2 regions of the Caproiciproducens sp. NJN-50 genome follow, and region 1 is predicted to be linked to the other one. Evidence: predicted binding sites of a transcription regulator. Region 1 holds the regulator's gene; the other holds the start of a gene.

Region 1 (3,523 bases):
AAAACGGACCTGAATGTTTTCATCCAAAAAATTCGTGAGCGCATCGCTGAGATACTGCTTAAACAGCTTCATCAGGGTAAGGACTTCATCCTGCGGCCGCTTCCAGTTTTCCGTCGAAAAAGCATAAACCGTCAAATGCCGGATTCCGATTTTGCTGCAGTAACGGACGATGGTTTTAAAGACCGCCGCGCCGGCCGCATGGCCGGCGGACCGGGGAAGCCCCCGTTTCTTTGCCCAGCGGCCGTTGCCGTCCATAATGATCCCAACATGTGCAGGCAATTCCTTCATCGACATCGATTCTATATCTCCAAAATTTCCTTCTTCTTATTTTCCAAAACCTGGTCCGCTTCTTTGCAGTATTTGTCGGTCAGCTCCTGCGTCTGTTTCTCGGCAGTCTTTAAATCGTCTTCCGTCAGTTCGGAATTTTTTTTCTTCGCTTTCAGCTTCTCCATGGAATCGCGCCGGATGGAGCGAATCGCCACCTTGCACTCTTCCGCCATTTTGCCGATCTCCTTGACCAGGTCGCGCCGCCTTTCTTCCGAAAGCTGAGGAAACGTGAGCCGGATCACCTTGCCGTCGCTTTGGGGATTGATGCCAAGGTCGGAAGTCTCAATCGCGCGTTCGATCACCTTGCAGAGAGAAATGTCCCATGGCTGAATGGTCAGCACGCGCGCTTCGCTGACGGAAACGGCGGCAACCTGACTGATCGGGGTCGGTGATCCGTAATAATCCACCCGGATCTTATCCAGCACGGCGGGATTGGCCCTGCCCGCGCGAATCGCGCCATAATCACCCGAAAGGACGGAAACGCTCTTTTTCATACGGCTTTCCGCATCAGACAATATTTCTTTCATGACTCATCCTCCTTTATATCTTTTACGATGGTTCCGATCGGTTCTCCGCAGACCGCCCGGATAATATTTTCCGGCTGGTCAATGCTGAAAACCAGAATCGGTATGTGGTTATCCATGCAAAGCGAAGCGGCGGTGCTGTCCATGACCTGAAGCCCGCGGTTGAGCACATCCAGAAAGGAAAGGGAACTGAACTTGACCGCGTTTTTGTTTGTCCTGGGATCACAGTCATAAACCCCATCCACCATGGTGGCCTTCAGAACGATATCCGCGTCAATTTCGGCAGCTCTGAGAGCCGCGGCCGTATCGGTGGAGAAGAAAGGGTTTCCCGTGCCGCAGCCGAACACCACAACTCTTCCCTTCTCCATATGCCGGACCGCGCGGTTGCGGATATACGGCTCCGCGATCTGTCTCATCTCAATGGCGGTCTGGACGCGGACCTGGACGCCGAGCTGTTCCAGAGCGTCCGCCACGCCGAGCGCATTGATCGTGGTGGCGAGCATTCCCATATGATCCGCGCGCGTCCGGTCCATTTTTCCGCTGCTGCGCCCGCGCCAGAAATTTCCGCCGCCGACAACAATGCCGATCTGCACTCCCATTTCGGCGCACTCCTTGACCGGTTTGCAGATTTCCAGGACCCTGTCGAAATCGATCCCGTGGGTCTTGGCTCCGGCCAGACTTTCGCCGCTGAGCTTGAGCAATATTCTTTTATATTTTGGCTGCAATTCCAACACTCCTATTCAGTTTCTCTTATTTTACATGATGGATTGTGCAAAGTAAAGCGTTTCATCGCTAAATATAGTTATTCTTGCCAGGTTGCGGCTGACAAAGACAACCCTGGAAAACCTTTTTCAGCCGGTCATAAAAACAGCCGCCCAACTTCTTCACAATTGGCGGCTGGACATCCGTTTCCCAAGCGGTGAAAAACGGATTATTTAGATTTGCTCTTTATGATCCGATTCAACTCGTCCATAAACGTGTTGACATCTTTAAACTGGCGGTATACAGAGGCAAAGCGCACATAGGCCACTTCGTCCACCGTTTTCAGCTTTTCCATCGCATACTGGCCGATCAGGCTCGACGGAATTTCACGGTCCAGCGAATTTTGAAGCATGTTCTCGATTTCGTCGACGATCTTTTCCAGCGTTTCGATGGAGACAGGGCGCTTTTCACAGGCGCGCAAAAGGCCGTTCATCAGCTTATTGCGGTCGAACGCCTCTCTGGATTTATCTTTTTTGATTACGATGATGGGCACCGTCTCAATCACCTCATAGGTGGTAAAGCGCTTGGAACATTTCAGGCATTCCCTGCGTCTGCGAATCCGTTCTCCCTCATCCGTCGGGCGGGAATCAATTACCTTGCTTTCTGCGTAACCGCAATATGGGCACTTCATCGGTCGGATCACCTCTGGCTTATTATACCAATTTTCCTTATCAATATCAAGCGAAACTATGAAATCCTTCCTGTTAATTCTTCAACCACCCGTTTCGCCGCAAGCAGTTCTTCCAAACGGTTAAAGTTGTGCCGGTATACTTCAATAATAAAGTCTCCGCTGTAGTGAAAACTTTTCAGAAGACGCAGCAGCGCCGGATAATCCATGGTCCCGCAGCCGGGAAGCAGACAGTCAAAACCGGGCCTGTTGTCATTCATGTGCACATGGACGATTTGATCCCCCATCGCGGCGCAAAGCCGGAACGGGTCCTGCCCGCCGCGGACCGCCTGCTTGATGTCCAGCACAAACGCGCAGTCCTGGCCGCAGTATTTTTTCATTTTTAAAAGGAAAGCAGGATCGTCGCTCAGAAACTGATTGACATTTTCCTGTGCCACCGTGACGCCGAATTTCCTGCCGAGCTGAAATAAATCTCCGTACCGGTCAAAATACTGCTCCTCTGAAACCGGAGAATGCTTGTCGTTCCTTTTGCCATGAAGGACGAGAAAATCGGCTCCCAGCAAGTTGCAGACCTCCAGGTAGCGTTTGTAAAATTCCAGCCCGTCCTGAAACCTTCTTTCGTAATCGGAAAAAAGGAGAAAGCTTTCATAGCCGGAAGTAAATGGATGCAGCGACTTGACGCGGCTGCCGGTATCCGCGGCTTTCAGCCGGAGATCCCTGACAAAATCCGGTTTCAGTTCACTGAATGTATTGATAAAGATTTCAAATTCATGAAATCCCAACTGCAGCAATGTGGAAAAAGCGTCTTCCAAGAGCATGGGGTACAAACAGGCAGTAGAAATGCCAGCCTTCATAAAACCACCTCTAAATGATTATATCATATCGCCGACGGGGTGAAAAGTCCAGATTAAACCGCCTTGCATCCGGGCATCCTATTATTTGGTCAAGAACCGGGAGGAAGGCTGTAATGAAGCGAAAGAAAAAAAGGAATCTGATTACCGCGGAACTGTTACGGGTCTCCCGGTTAAGCATGGAAGCGGCCGAGCTGGTCCTTCCGGTCATCCGGGATGAAAATCTGAAGTACCAGGTGGAACGGCAGCGGGAAGCATACCGCACCGCCGCAGCGCGGTCCGCCGAGCTTCTCCGGAAAAACGGATTGGATCCCATCGAACAGCCGGATTTAATGGAGCGGGTTCTCCGCGGCTCCATTAAAACGGACACTTTCTGGAACAAGAGCGCTCCCCATATCGCGCAGATCGCCATTCACTGCACGGATGCCGCG
Region 2 (3,523 bases), 590 kb from region 1:
GCAGCGCCGCTTTCCGCCAGGGAAAGGGCTTCCCGCAGAACGGCAAACTGAAGCCGGTTCAGAACGAAACCCGGCACATCTTTCGCGCGGATCGGCTTTTTGCCAAGCCGCACGGCCAGGTCATAAACAAAATTTAAGGTATCTTCCGAGGTTTTTCCGCCCCGGATTATTTCTACCAGCGGAATCAGGTACGGCGGATTGATCCAGTGCATTCCGACGAACCGCCCTGCATGCAGGACCGCCGTTCCCAGCAGAGTGATGGACAGACCGGAGGTATTGGTTGCGATGATACAGTCCTTCGGTACCGTCGCGCTGATACGGCGGAAAAAATCCTGTTTGATTTCTAAATCTTCGGCAATGCTTTCCAGAACGAAGCGGGCGGAAGAGAAGCAGGCTTCGCCGGTCACTGCGTCGATCCGCTCCGTCAATTTTGCCGATTCCGCGCCGGTGATTCGCCCTGAATCCACCATTGAGATCTGGTTTTTCTGAATGACGGCTTTTGCCCGGTCGATTCCCTTCTCGCTGCGGTTCCATAATGTAACTGACAATCCATGCTGAGCAAAGATCTGTGCAAGTGCGGTTCCCATGGTGCCGGCGCCCGCGATAACGACGCCGGGAAGTTCATCTGTGTTCATTTGGTCCTCCTTTGAGGCCGCTGCTTCAGCCGTCAGAGCAATCGAACAGGAATGATCGTGAGGCAGTGACGGGAAAAGCCTTCGTTTATCAACACCGGAAAGGACTATTTGCTGATCTTATCCGCAATGCTGCTTGCCGCAAAGGAATCCGGTTTTATTTTGCAGTCATAGCCGCAGGCTTTGACCCATGAGACAAGTTCCGGAATTAACTTGCTGGTTTTCCCCTTTTTCCCGACATCCACATGAATGCAAAAGCTGACATTGTTGAAATCGAAATTAATTTTTTTACAATAATTTTCAATTTCGGCGATCAGTTTGTCAGCGTATTTCAGGCTTAAACTTGTCTCGTAAAAAAGTTTCTGCCTCATATTGTCGATTCTTTTGATCCGAAGAATATCGTAGAAAAAAATACCGCCGTGGCCCACGTTCTGGACCGCGATGACCACAACCATTTTCGTATCGGAATAGTTCTGACTGTCCGTCCCGACGACAAGGTTGAAACCTTCCGATGTTTTATAATTTGACTTGATGTAATTTGTTATGATGCCGATCATCTGATCGTCGTTGCAGTTACCATAAGTTGGACTAATCATACGATATACTCTCCGCTGTATAATTTGAGGCATCCCTTTTTTATTTAATTGTTATCATACCACAGATCTTACCGCACTGCGTTACGTTTTCGTAAATTTTATGCGAATTCCGTCCTGATTGATCGGCATGCGCTGGAGCCTATGCGGCATCCCTTTTTACAGTTAAACTATATATAGCTTGACTGTTGACTATTGTTTCCATATGTTGTATAATGCAAACAGCAATAAAGGAGGCTGAAAAGGATGCAGACGAATGTGACGGTTGTTGGGAACACAATTGCAGAATCCGAGGTAAAAAATTATATTCAGTATGTCAATCAAAAAAATCCGGGCAGGGCGATCAGCTCCCTGCGGATCGAGCCGGATGGCGGGTACGTGAATCTGTCCTATGAGCTGGAACCCGTTCCGTTTGAGCGGATCCGCAGGATCACGGGATATCTGGTCGGGACGATGGACCGCTGGAACGATGCCAAACGTGCCGAGGAGCGGGACAGGGTCAAACACGGGATCTGAGCTTCTTTCAATCATCGCGGAAGAATGTTTTTTTTCTGAAGAAAGGGAAATGCTAATCCGCGGGGTGATCTTGCATGACAGAAATTGATCCGAAAATGAAGGATCGGTTTAATTCTCTTTCGCCGGATTTAAAAGCGGAAATTATGAAACAGAATGTTCAGATTCACAATCTGCAGGACCTGATTCATTGTCTTGAGAAAATTGTTCAGGGGAGCTGATTCGGATAAAACGCCGCGCGGCCAGAGAGCCGCGCGGCGTCCTGCTGACTGAGGACATGGTCAGAATTCTTCTCTGCCTTTCAGCATGCTGTCCAGTTCATCCGCCAGGTGTACGATCTGCTGGACCGCGTTTGCCACGTCTTCCAGTGCTTTCGTCTGTTCCAGAGAGGTGCTGAGAGTAGCTTCAGAGTGGGTTACCGTTTCGCTGATGGACTTCTTGATCTTTTCTGTCAGGAGGGAGATTTCATTTACCGTCTCTTTTGAGTGATCCGAAAGATCCTTGATCTCTTTGGCGACAACCGAAAAGCCGGCGCCGAATTCCCCCGCGTGGGCCGCCTCAATGGAGGAATTCAGGCCGAGGATCTTCGTATTCATAGCTATTTTGTTGATCATGGCCAGAATATTGCCGATTTCTTCATTAAATTTTCCGATCTGTGAAATTTCATGATTTAAACTCTGCTGTTCGCCCATAATACTTTGGGAAGAAGAGGCAAGCTCTTCCAGTGTCGCGGAAACCTCCACAAACTTGCCCGCGAGCTTTTTCGCGATGATTTCCAGATGCAGTTTTGCGTAACCGCTTTGGGCGAACGCGTTTACGACGATGAAGAGCACTTCGGCGGCCGCCGCGATATTTTCCTTTTTTGTTATATCGATCTCTCGCGCGGCAGCCAGGAGCCCTGTCTCACTGAGCCCGATCTCCTCGGCGGTTTTACGGAAAGCATTTTCTTCGGGTTTGTCCGCAAGGCATTGGCCCCCAAGAACGGTGCCGAGAAGCTCGCCGTCAACGACGACGGGAGCCGCGAAATCGATCAGCCCGGCGTGACAGTTCCCGATATACGGCCGTCCGGTTCTGGCCGCCTCCAGCCCCATCCGATGGTGTGACTCCGCGCAGCGGGCGTCTCCCGCCTCTGTTTTATGGATCCATTCGGTACAGAACTTCGTGTATGAACTGGGTTCGGTGATCGGATTTCCGCGGCGGTCGACCGTGATGCTGGCGCAGTTCATTCCTGTGGCGAAATTGTCCTGAAATTTCTGCAGCAGCCCCATGTCCACAATATCTGTGATTTCAAGTGCCTTTAGGTCGATTTTCCCATCCTGCATCTGCTTGATCAAATACATCATCTCCCCATTTTTATCTCATTCTATCATTTTCTAAAAACCGTTTTCAGTGATAAGGAATTATCGGGAAATAATAAAGCCTGTGTTTCGATGGAACATAAATCGCTTTCCCTCATGAGGATTGATTATGGAACAGTTTAAAAGAATCCCCGCGCATATCGGCATCATTCCGGACGGCAACAGAAGGTGGGCCCAGCAAAACGGACTGCAAAAGGAAGACGGATACGGGCATGGGATCGAACCCGGGTTCCAGCTGTATGAAATGCTGTTAGAGTATGGAATTCGGGAAGCGACCTTTTACGGTTTTACAAAAGACAATAACAAGAGGGTTCAAAAGCAGCGCGAGGCTTTTACGAAGGCGTGTGTGGATGCCGTCGAGCTCCTGAGCGGGAAAGACGCCAATCTGTTCGTCGTCGGAAATACCGGGTCGCCGGCTTTTCCGGGA

The links. Region 1 encodes NrdR, which represses ribonucleotide reductase genes. Its sites were predicted from a motif close to CACNANATNTNGTG; they were not measured.
Region 2: the regulator NrdR is predicted to act here: its motif matches at 1,425-1,438, upstream of nrdD (anaerobic ribonucleoside-triphosphate reductase).

What each region holds. Positions count from the first base shown of each region.
Region 1 is NZ_CP035283.1:1,700,686-1,704,208, forward strand. It holds gene EQM14_RS08160 (isoprenyl transferase) at 1-294, opposite strand, end outside; gene frr (ribosome recycling factor) at 300-854, opposite strand; gene pyrH (UMP kinase) at 851-1,576, opposite strand; gene nrdR (transcriptional regulator NrdR) at 1,783-2,244, opposite strand; gene EQM14_RS08180 (sugar phosphate isomerase/epimerase family protein) at 2,301-3,095, opposite strand; gene EQM14_RS08185 (hypothetical protein) at 3,209-3,523, shown strand, end outside.
Region 2 is NZ_CP035283.1:1,107,378-1,110,900, forward strand. It holds gene EQM14_RS05255 (3-hydroxyacyl-CoA dehydrogenase family protein) at 1-635, opposite strand, end outside; gene EQM14_RS05260 (ribonuclease H-like YkuK family protein) at 740-1,228, opposite strand; gene nrdD (anaerobic ribonucleoside-triphosphate reductase) at 1,472-1,741, shown strand; gene EQM14_RS16295 (hypothetical protein) at 1,816-1,959, shown strand; gene EQM14_RS05270 (PocR ligand-binding domain-containing protein) at 2,020-3,072, opposite strand; gene EQM14_RS05275 (undecaprenyl diphosphate synthase family protein) at 3,206-3,523, shown strand, end outside.